Regions from separate parts of the Neobacillus sp. 19 genome, predicted to be linked through region 2. Evidence: riboswitches for the same ligand, from Rfam matches in the RefSeq annotation. Region 2 holds a riboswitch; the other holds the start of a gene.
What was found. A riboswitch is a leader RNA that binds a small molecule or an ion and turns the genes downstream of it on or off. The one in region 2 is predicted to bind preQ1.
Positions count from the first base shown of each region.

Region 1: linked by a shared signal. The riboswitch ahead of ACO1D1_RS04995 (QueT transporter family protein) and the one ahead of queF (preQ(1) synthase) in region 2 are both predicted to bind preQ1.

Region 1 is NZ_JBMPZU010000019.1:222,827-228,515, reverse strand. Features, by position in the region: gene ACO1D1_RS05025 (sucrose-specific PTS transporter subunit IIBC) at 1-172, opposite strand, end outside; gene ACO1D1_RS05020 (LacI family DNA-binding transcriptional regulator) at 367-1,356, opposite strand; gene ACO1D1_RS05015 (GNAT family N-acetyltransferase) at 1,438-1,956, opposite strand; gene ACO1D1_RS05010 (VOC family protein) at 1,970-2,365, opposite strand; gene ACO1D1_RS05005 (hypothetical protein) at 2,481-2,777, opposite strand; gene ACO1D1_RS05000 (VOC family protein) at 3,108-3,479, shown strand; PreQ1 riboswitch class I at 3,586-3,630, shown strand; gene ACO1D1_RS04995 (QueT transporter family protein) at 3,637-4,188, shown strand; gene ACO1D1_RS04990 (copper homeostasis protein CutC) at 4,398-5,090, opposite strand; gene ACO1D1_RS04985 (GNAT family N-acetyltransferase) at 5,104-5,689, opposite strand, start outside.
Region 2 is NZ_JBMPZU010000073.1:20,262-25,950, forward strand. Features, by position in the region: gene ACO1D1_RS23080 (PspA/IM30 family protein) at 1-640, opposite strand, end outside; gene ACO1D1_RS23085 (hypothetical protein) at 642-1,070, opposite strand; gene ACO1D1_RS23090 (queuosine precursor transporter) at 1,218-1,859, opposite strand; gene queF (preQ(1) synthase) at 1,876-2,376, opposite strand; PreQ1 riboswitch class I at 2,629-2,675, opposite strand; gene hflX (GTPase HflX) at 2,766-4,022, opposite strand; gene ACO1D1_RS23105 (RNA-guided endonuclease InsQ/TnpB family protein) at 4,670-5,689, opposite strand, start outside.

The DNA of each region.
Region 1 (5,689 bases), on a different contig from region 2:
TAAAAAAAGCACCCTTCACTTTATTTATGTTTTCAACCTTTACTTGGTTGATTTTTTCTTTATCATTTACCATTATTCGAAGCCGGGTCGCGCAGTGGGCAACCGATTGAATGTTGTCTTTACCCCCGACAGCTTCGATGACTTCTTCTGCTATTATTTTGTTTTCAGACATTTTATTCACCTCAAATAATTTAGTTTGTGTATATGGAATCGATTACACATTAATAAAAAAAATAAGAGCAGTGGCCTTCATATTTTGGAACCAACGAAGAAATATATTCATCTGTTTTTGTGGAATCGATTCCACAAAAGTAAAAAAATAAAGTGTAACCTAGGAAATATCACATGAAATCGATTACACATTTATTATATACTCTCACGTTCAATAAGTCTATGATTTATTGTCTTAATTATTTCATGGGAATGTTCTCCATTAATTTTTTTCAGGATTAATGCAGCTGCTTCACGTCCGGCCTCTTCAATGGAAAAATCAATCGTTGTTAAGGAGGGGCTGATAAACTTGGATAATTCTGAAGCCCCCATGCCTGCAATCGCTAAATCGGCTGGGATTGTTAAACCAGTTTCTTTTGCGTACTGCATCGCACCGATCGCGAGCCTGTCTGTTACAGCTAAAACAGCTGTTGGCAAAATAGTGGAAGTATCCATAATAGACTTCATACATTCGAACCCTGATTCTACATTAAAAACCCCTTTTTGAACCCAATTCTCCTCAACTACTAAGCGATTTTCCTTCATTGCATCTTCATAGCCCTTTTTCCGTAAATACCCTACAGCTCTATCCTTCTCGTCAACTCCGATGAAAGCAATGCGATGATGCCCTTTTTGTATGAAGTAATTCACTAGATCTTTTGTTGCTTGATAATCATCAAAAATGACATTTGCCAGGCCGGTCATATACTGTCCTACCGTGACAAAAGGGATTTTTAATTGAAAAATTTCCTCCAAAAGCGGGGAGTTAACATTCGTTGCTGACAAAATAATTCCATCAGCATGCCGGCTTTTCAATAGCCGTAAATATTCAATTTCCTTATCTGGTTCAAGGTTTGTATTTGTTAAGAGAATTTGATATCCTTCTTTGGCAAGAATTTCATCCATTCCCTTCACAAGTCGGCTAGATGTTTCTGTACTGATTTTAGGCAGGACCACGCCAATGACCTTTGTCTTTTTTGTACGCAGCGATTTTGCATTTTCACTCGGAACATAACCCGTTTCCTCAATTACCTTTAATACTCTTTTTTTTGCTTCTTCACTTACATAACCGGAACTATTCAATACCCTTGAAACGGTTGTCCGGGAAACTTTCGCCCTTTCGGCAATCTCATTAATCGTTACCATGAATAGTTCCTCCTGCATCCCTTACTGGTCTACAATTATTTTACACAAGTGTTGGAAAAATGAAAGGTTTTTTAGCACAGGTTAAAATAGTTTTTCATAACAGAAATACGTCCCATGCCCGGCAGGTTTTGACTTAAAGTTTACTTCCCCCGTCTTTTTGTAACCTCTTTTTTCATAAAAGCCTAATGATCCTTTGTTTCCGGAATAAGCATCGAGCCGTATTCCATCATACCCCTGTTCCTTAGCCATATTTTCGGCAAATTGGAGCATGTCCCCCCCATATCCTTTTCCTTGAACAGATGGATGTGTGCAAAAGGAATGAAGGATCAAATAGGTACCTGCCTTATTCGTCCAGTTGACCTCGTCCCATTCATCAATCTGCCATTCGTTTAGTACCATTGCTCCGAGTATTGTCGTTTCATTATGTAAAATAAACAGTTCCTTTTCGTTAATCGTATGTGCAAAATACTCTTTATTCGGATACTCATCATCCCATTGATAGATTTCCTGTTGCTGCAGTGCCTCTTTACAATCTTGGAAAAGCTGATCAACCCTTATTAAATCTGCCGCGGTTGCCAATGAAATTTGTTCTTCTCCCATATCTCTTTCCCCTTTATATATTATTGCCAGGTGCTACTACCTCTACTTTAATTCGATCCGGATCTTCAAAATAAACAGCATAGTGTGATCCTCCTCCGGCATATGGATGTTTATCCTGATATAGAATTGTTATCCCTTTTTCCCGTAATTGTTCTGTCAGTTGATCGACCTGTTCTATGGATCGTGCATGGAAGGCCAAATGATTTAAACCGACTCTTGACCGATGGTAAGGAATATCGAGAAATCGTTCTTCCGCCTGTACAAATACGATATACGTTTCGCCGCATTTCCAGCTGGTACCCGACTCCCACTTCTGATATGGCTCGTAGCCTAATTCCGTTAAAAACCAGTTCCAAAATTCGCCCGATTTCGTTAAATCAGATACATAGATTTCAAGATGGTGCAGCATACCGGTTTCCCCTTTTCTCACGACCTTCTATCCTGATTGTAACATTTCACCGTTATCAGGTAATCAAAAAAAACCACAAGTGGTAGGGATCACCCAGCTTGTGGCGGAGTTGCATTTATGAAAAGATTTTTTCTATAATCGTTTTTGGCTTTTTCCGTATTTTTTCAATAATGGTTTGAAAACCGTACATCAGAATCGATTTGCCCAAAAATAATATTCCCATCTGATAATGCTTCATTCTGAACAAAGAAACAATCCCCATCTTTCTGAGAATGACCATTCCTGGGTGAACAAACAAATAGTCAATAACCGAGTTTAGTATTAGGAAACGAAAAAAATTTCCAAAGGTAAATTTTAATATCCATATGGAGCCGATGAAAAATGGCCCAACGATAAAAGGAATTTCACCCATAAAGTTTGGAATTAGTTTCTCATAAAATCGCCACCACCCCCGTTTTTTTGCCAACAAACTCTCAACTGTAACCCAGATACACACAAATAGTGCACCCGGATAAAACCGCCGGAACGATTTTTTCCCTAACATGGGTAAGGACAGCCAGGGGACTATGATCAAAGCAATCAAGAACATTTTATTATACTTCATCTATCAGCCATTCCTTTTTTTCTTTTAGTATGCCCAAGAAGAAAAATAATATTAATTTACCTATTATTTTTTGAAAAGTAAGTTAATTTAGCATAAAATGTAATAGATTGTAATGACATTGCGATGGGGGAAATTCTAATGACAACAATTCAAGGTATTGGACAAATTGGAGTGCCTGTGAAGAATATTGAAAGAGCTGTAACATTTTATAAGGAGGTATTGGCGCTTCCACTGCTGTTTCATACTGAAACAATGGCATTTTTTGAATGCAATGGGCTCCGACTTCTTCTGAGTTTGCCGGAGAAGGAACAATTTGCGCATCCAAGTTCGGTGATATATTTTCAGGTCGATGATATTAAAGCCGCTTACCAGGATTTTATTGAAAAAGGGATTTCTTTTATTGGTGAACCGCATGTCGTTGCAAAAATCGGACAAACCGAGACTTGGATGGCGTTTTTCAAAGACCCTGAAGACAATATTCATGCGTTAATGAGTGAAGTACATACTTAAAGATGAAAGGGATACCGTTTTAGAGCGGTATCCTTTATTTTTCCAAAATAGTGTCATTGACTGGTGATTTCTTTTATATTAATATATTAGTTTGCAAGTAATATATTTTAACGTGGTTCGAGAACCTCCCACGTAAAAAAACTAAGGAGAAATGAATATGGAGAAAACAACTAACACATTGGCACAGCCAATTGGAGCCAATTCTGCTGGAACTGTCCGTGCAGGCAAAGTGCAGGGAATTGTCACGGGTGGGATTATTGCTGCATTGTACATTGCAGTTTCGGCCTTGATCCAGCCATTTGGATTTACTCAAGTCCAATTCCGTGTATCGGAGATGTTCAATCACCTCATTGTTTTTAACAAAAAGTACATTTATGGAATCGTTCTTGGTGTATTTTTAACGAATTTGTTCTTTTCACCAATGAAAGCCTATGACCTGATTTTCGGTGTCGGTCAATCAGTGATTGCCTTGTTAATCACGATTGCATGCGCACGTTTTATCAAAGGGTTGTGGGCGAGGATGATTGTCAATACTCTTGTATTCACGTTCACGATGTTCTTGATTGCCCTTGAACTCCACTTGGCGTTTGATCTGCCATTCATGTTCACGTGGCTGACAACAGCAGTTGGTGAATTTGTCGTGATGGCCATTGGTATGCCAGTTATGTACATGATTAATAAACGTGTTCGTTTTGATAAAATGATTTAAAAAGGAAAGCGGAAGGCGCCTGTCTATCGGCGTATGGCCTGGAACTCTCCAACTGAGATAAAGGAAACACGAAGAGCCAGCGGCGCATTCGTGCTTGACTTATCGTAGGACGGAGAGCGAAGGACTCTAGCCGGTGGTGCCTGGAGCTGGACAATAAATAGAAAGAGCTGCTGCTTGTGTTAAATAAAGCAACAGCTCTTTTTGCTTTTCTAGTTCACCATTCTTTTGATTTTTTGAATTTCATCTCCGTTGATACGATTGCGAAAATCTCCGCCAATTCTAACTGCTGAGCCAAAATGGTATTCAGCAGCTTGGAGTTGTCCGTGAATGGATTGGATGTTTTCAGTAGATAAACCTGATCCCGGCATGATGGCTGGATTGTTTGCGGATTTTTTCGATTCCTCTATCATCTTTTTTAATGAATCAAGGCCTTCTTTTGCTGTCGGTTTAGCTCCTGAGGTAAGAATTCGGTCAACATGGTAAGGAGATTGGCAAAGGGATTGATAAGTAACAATAAGATTCGTTTCATCAATCGCGCGATGGAACGTTACCGATAAACCTTTTGCTTCTTCTACCACCATGGCAAGCATGTCAAAATCAATTGATTGCTTCTCAGTTAAGGCACCAAAGACTATTCCCGCGGCACCCAATTGCTTCACCGCTTGAATATCCTGGCGAATCGCTCCCCATTCATCCTTACGGTACATAAACGAAAAGCTATGGGGCCGAACCATGACCATCACAGGAATTTTCACGCTTTGGACAACTGTTTTTATGATTCCGTAACTGGGCGTCAGCCCGCCTTCTGTCATGGCGGAAACTAGTTCAAGACGGTCTGCACCATAGGCTTCCGCCGTTTTGGCATCTTCATCATTTAAGACAATAATTTCTACTTTGCTCATTTTAAAACCTCTCTTACTTAGAAAAATATTTATTATACGATTCCGTTTCCGACTTAACTTTGCAGCCATTGTTCTCAAACACTCTTAGCATTTTCTTATTTGCGATATCCGTACTCCCAATGTAGTATGTAGCTCCCATTTCTTTTAAAGCCCATAATGATTGGAGATGCAGATCATTGCTGAGGCGTTTTCCTCTCATTTCCGGCAATAGGCCAAAATAAAACAATCTTCCCTCGTCTATTGTACCAGGCTCGATATGTGGGATGGAAATTCCCAGCGGTGTATCTTGCAAATGATATATACGGCAAGACTGCTCCCATCCCTTCCCTAACTCGCTCTCCAAAGACATCAGATATTCATCCATTGTTAAGGATGAAGCTTTATTGGCAGAACCTGTTATACACCTCGCCAATAGTTGTTTAAAATCCGTTTGTGAAAAACAATGGTCAGCTAAAGAAGACCAGTTAAACATTCTTTTCTGTTCATCCAGATTGGTTAAATCCCTATAAACCTCTACTCTTGAGGAAAAGTGTTCAAACCCATTATTTAGGAATAATTCCGCGAGGTATTCAAATTCCGCTGTCGACTTATCTAAAGAC
Region 2 (5,689 bases):
TTTCAATTTCACGATGTAAATCTTCCTCGTTGACATAGTTTTGAAGGACCGCATCATGCTGGAGTAATGGACTTGCAAACTGACTGCCAGCTTGCACTTCCGCCTCCATCATTAATATTTTATCCTCTGCCCGGGCTACTCCTCTCAAGATATTGTCTGTCTGGAAGGAAACCGTTGCCTTCTGAATTTGTTTCATCGACTGCGCCACATTTGCCCGAGAGGCTAAAAGGATTTTCCTCTGCTGTAATTCGCGATAGGTTTCTTGCAGATCAGCCAACTTTTCTCGAAGGGTTTCTGTCTGTCCTTTTATCACATCATATTGCTGCTCGTAGAAACTTAACTGCTTTTCTTGGTTTAACTTTTCTTGTACTGCCAGTTTTGCTATCGAATCATCGCCTTGATCAATAGCAAGCTTAGCCTGACGGGTTCTTTTATCGACTAATTCCTTCGTTTCGAGAATAAGGGCAGCCTGTTTATTCTCAACAAAAATTTGCCGGGATAATGCTCTTTGGGCCTTTGCCATTTCCTGCTCCATTTCACGTGAGTATTCGTTTAACAGTGCAATTGGATCTTCTACTCCATCAAGCAAACTATTGATATCAGCCTTCGCAATTGTTTTTAATCTTTTAAAAATACCCATTTTATAAACTCTCCTTTTTTGTTGTTATATTTTTTTCCCACTGATCTAACATACGTGCATTTTGATTCAAAAACGGTTGGTGTGAACTCATTAACGATGTATCAATAAACTGCTGCATTGAAGCAGCTTTTGCTTTCCTTCTTAGCCATTTCACTACTAAAACCAAAATGACGATTCCGATTACTAGGAACAGCAGGGTTCCAAGCCAATGAAATCCGCTGCCTTGATGGGGACCGTTCATCATATGCTGCGGCGGTCCAAAATCGCCATGCTGCCTCATGCCGCCCGGTCCTCCAGGTCCATGGCCATGCCGTCCTTCGGCAAAGGCGCTGGTACCTCCTACAAAATAGTGGATAACATTAATGAACAACATCATGGTAGTGATAGCAGCACCCCAAAAGATCCCTTTTTTCACTCTAGCATTCATCACTTTATTCCTCCTTTCGTTCTTGATGATTGAAGTGTATAAAAGAACGGTGAAAACTTGGTGAAAGATTAACTAGAGATTAAAAAATTTAATAGAAATAGAAAAAATAAAAGAAGCAGCCGCTAAAACGACTGCTTCGAAACATGCAATTTAGTAATCACTCATTACAGTGGTGTGCTGTTCTTTTGTTTCCTGTTTCCGTATGAAATGGACGAGCCCATAAACTAATGGTGTTGTTAGGATGGCTGCTGCAAACTTAAAGATATACTGAGTTAGAATCAAGCTTCCCAGGATAGCGATTGGCATTGTTCCATAAAAGGCAATCGTGATAAAGATTGTTGTATCAATCAACTGGCTCAGCATTGTGGATGCATTATTGCGAAGCCATAGCTTATTCTGACCATGACGTTTTTTTAATTTATTAAAAACAAATACATCCAAGTTTTGGCTGATTGCATAAGAAATTAAACTCGCTAGAATAACCCGAAAACTTCCATTTAAGATCGTTTCAAATTCCACTTGTTCTTTAAATACAGGTGCGGCCGGGAGATGAATCGTAATTATTATGAAAATTAAAGCAAGGATTTGCATAATCAGTCCCGCCTGAACCGTTCTCCGTCCTTCTTTTTTTCCATACACCTCGACGATTACATCAATGAGAGGATAGGTAAAAATATACACAATGACTGCTGCAGGCAGTATGGCAAAATCCCCGATGCTAAAAAGCTTAACCGCAACGATGTTCGCCAAAATCAACAGCCCTACAAAAATTCCATTTAAATAAAAAATCATTTTCTTCCTGCCTCCCTTAGCGATTATCAACCTTTTCTGGATAAAGGTCATGGTTCATCAACCGGTAGCTGGCCATTTCCTCATACTTCGTTCCAGGCTTCCCGTAGTTACACCATGGGTCAATGGAAATTCCTCCTCTTGGAGTGAACTTACCCCATACCTCAATGTAGCGCGGATCAAGCAATTTAATTAAATCGTTCATGATGATATTAACGCAATCCTCGTGGAAATCGCCGTGATTCCTAAAGCTGAAAAGATACAGTTTCAGAGACTTGCTCTCGACAATTTTTTGATCCGGAACATATGAGATATACATTGTCGCAAAATCCGGCTGCCGGGTCAGCGGGCAAAGGCTCGTAAACTCCGGGCAATTAAACTTTACAAAATAATCACGCTCTGGGTGCAGATTGTCTACTGACTCCAATACCTCGGGTGCATAATCAAATGAATAGGTCGTCCCTTGATTCCCTAATAATGTTAAATCCTTTAATCCTTCTGTAGGCTTGCGGCCAGACATAAAAAAACCCCCTAGTAAGAAAAGCGCAAGCGCCTTGATCAGCCCCGACAAGCACAAGACGAGCCGGCCGAAAGGTTGCTTTTTAACCTTTTGGACGGATTGGCTTGTGACCTCGAGGGGCTAGGCGCTGGAGCTAGACATAAAAATGTGTTCCCACACTTTATCAAGAGAGTTTCAGCCAAAGATCCTATACAAACTTTCGGGATAAAAAACAAAAAAGCCATGTCCGTTATGGACATGGCATAGAGTCATGTATCCATAGTTTTTTATAGAGGGTATCAGCTATGAACCTCTCCCGTTTAAGTACGGGTATTCGTTTCCCTATTATCATAAAGAACTGTTTCTAAAACGTCAAACAAAAATTTACCTCCGGAAACTATTCCAGACAGTTAAACAACGTATTCCTGGTATTTTTCAAAATCATCTTGATTGCATTCCATCGTTAACTTGGTGCCATTGTCTTCGTGGCTCGTTGAAAGTACATTTGCATTCTCATTCAGGTAATTTATGAGGCGGCCTTCATCAAATGGAATCAGCATTTCACAATGGATCGGATGTTTAAAAATCTGCGCACTGATCACATCGACTAATTCCTCTATTCCTATTCCTTGTTTAGCAGAAAGATAAACGCTTCGATCCTTCACCACAGGAAATTCAACATCGGCTATGTCCGACTTATTATAAGCAATAATCGTTGGGATTTGATTGATTCCCATCTCTTTTAACGTATGATTTGTTACATTAATGAGATTTTCAACATACGGACTTGAAAAATCAACCACATGGATGAGCAAATCTGCCGTTGCCGCTTCCTCCAATGTTGAACGAAATGCTTTTACAAGGTGATGCGGAAGCTTATCCACAAAACCAACTGTATCAGAAAGCAAAAACGGCTGGTGATTGGCAAGCTTTATTTTTCTAACGGAAGTATCAAGTGTTGCAAATAACATATCCTTCTCAAACACATGTTTCGTTGGTGATTGATGTGACCTTCGGAGCATGGCATTCATGATTGTTGATTTGCCGGCATTTGTATAGCCTACTAAGGAAATGAGCGGAATGCCGCTTTTTTTCCGTTGGCTGCGCCTCGTTTCCCGCTGCGAGACAAGCGTTTCTAGTTCTTTATTTAAGTCGGCAATCTTTGCTTCAATTTTCCGGCGGTCCAGTTCTAATTTTGTTTCACCGGCACCTCTATTTTTCAAACCAACGCCACCGCCTTGACGCCCCAGGGATTCCCTTGAGCCAATGATTCGCGGCAGCAAATACTTAAGGCGTGCCACTTCCACCTGCTGCTGCGCTTCTCTCGTTTTGGCTCGTTCGGCAAATATATCTAAAATTAACATTGTCCGGTCAATGACTTTTCGATCAAGCCCTTCTTCCAGATTCCGAATTTGCGTTGCCGATAATTCATCGTTACATAAGACTACATCTGCATCAGTCTCTTCCAGGATCCGTTTCGCTTCCTCGATTTTACCAGTACCGATATAATGTGATTTATTGATGCGATTTAAATTTTGCGTAATTTCGGTGACAACTTCGATTTCACAGGCAGCTGCCAGGTTCTCCAATTCCTTCATCGAATAAGAAAAATCAGCTTGATGATTGATATTGACACCAACAATAAGCGCTTTTTGATTTTCTCTCATGAGTAAATTCCTCCTTTTTTAAAAACAGACAAAAAACACAGACGACCTGCCTGTGCAAAGTAAAGGGATGAATGCATCACGAAAGATGCCCAAAAGGGGCCAAAAACTAATCTTGGCTGGGGAGAAAGTAGAAGGTATGGGAAAAAAGCATTTCTCATATCCCGTATTTTATTTTTATAGACAGCAAAAAAGAGGGCCGACTCGCCCCCTTTTTTCACTTACCGTAAAATAAAGGTTTCCTTAAAAAAGGCAGACCAATCCCATTTACTCTGCACAGCCGGCAGAGATTTGAACGTATTCAATTAACGGTTCAAAATTTGGAATCGCAATCTGCAAAAATACACTAGGAAAACCTCCATTTCTCTATAATTACTTAAATCATAACATTACCAGAAATGGAAATCAATGGATTCCTTGCATTCAAGGACTAATTTTTATTTTTCCAGACAATCTGATACAAATCATGCCGTCTGTCGCGTGATTGACGCATCGAGCTGGAATTTCGCGAGCGTCTTAATGAGTATCCCCATACCTTTATATTAGGGGTTTCGAAAGAATAGGCTTTAATAGCCCATTGTCTTTTCACGGGCTACCACAAGTCCCGCTACCACATCAGGCCAAGGCCTTCAGCTTTGCTTTTTTTCTCATTATGATGATTTCTTAGGAGCTTGAAGGAAATGTTTTCTTTCAAGTCCTTCAAAGGCATCCTTTACATGTTTGCGGACAATATTAAAGGCGCCATTTACATCCGCATGAATGAGAACTTTTGAGCCTTTTATCTTATAAAAAGCTCTACTACATCGATACCCACTAAAATTGGGATGAATTTCATCTCCGAATGTCGGGATTGGATCCTGATCCAAGAAGCTAGACTTACTGGTGTAGCTTTCTTCACGGTCGATGACTTGAATACCTTGACGTTCGGCCTTGAATCGAATCATTTCTATGAAAGTTGCATACGGAATTTGAATGAAAGTTTGCTTATCAGACTTTTTCATTTCTGCTCCCGATTTCCAACCAACATTTCTTCCTATGATGATGGTATCGATCGTTCTTTCTAAGGCAACCTCCACCACTTTTGCGCTTGCTTTATGTAAAAAGTCCATGACGCGGTTATTCCTTTTTCGATCCAAGGAAATCAGCCGGTTGGTGTTATAGATCCCTTCTTTTGGACCCTTTCCATTTCTTATAATACACATGTATTTAGCTCTTAATTTGTTATAGTATTGATTGGTTGATTTTAGCCCTGTGCCCTTGATAAGCAGAGGTTTCAGCCCCGTGTTATCGACGATAGTTGCAAGGTTATCAACACCTAAATCAATACCTATTACCCGTCTTGGGGTAAAAATAAATTCATTTTTTTGTTTATCCGTTCGTTTGATTTCCTTTTCTTGTTCACCTTTAAAAACGATCTCTAATACATAGCGGCCATAGGACGGTACAATCCGAACCTGTTGTAATTTTCCTTCAGAAAGAGAGATTTTCCCCACGTTTAGTTGAAGATGGGTTCCTGGTAATTTTAGTATATTCCCATCTTTTATTTCAGTAATTTGATTCGTCAAATAGCACGTTGTTCGGCCATTTTTAGGTTTATATTTTGGAATCTTAGGCTTACCGGAGAAGCTGGCAGGATTGAGTTTATATTTCTTAGAGGCTTCAAAATAGCT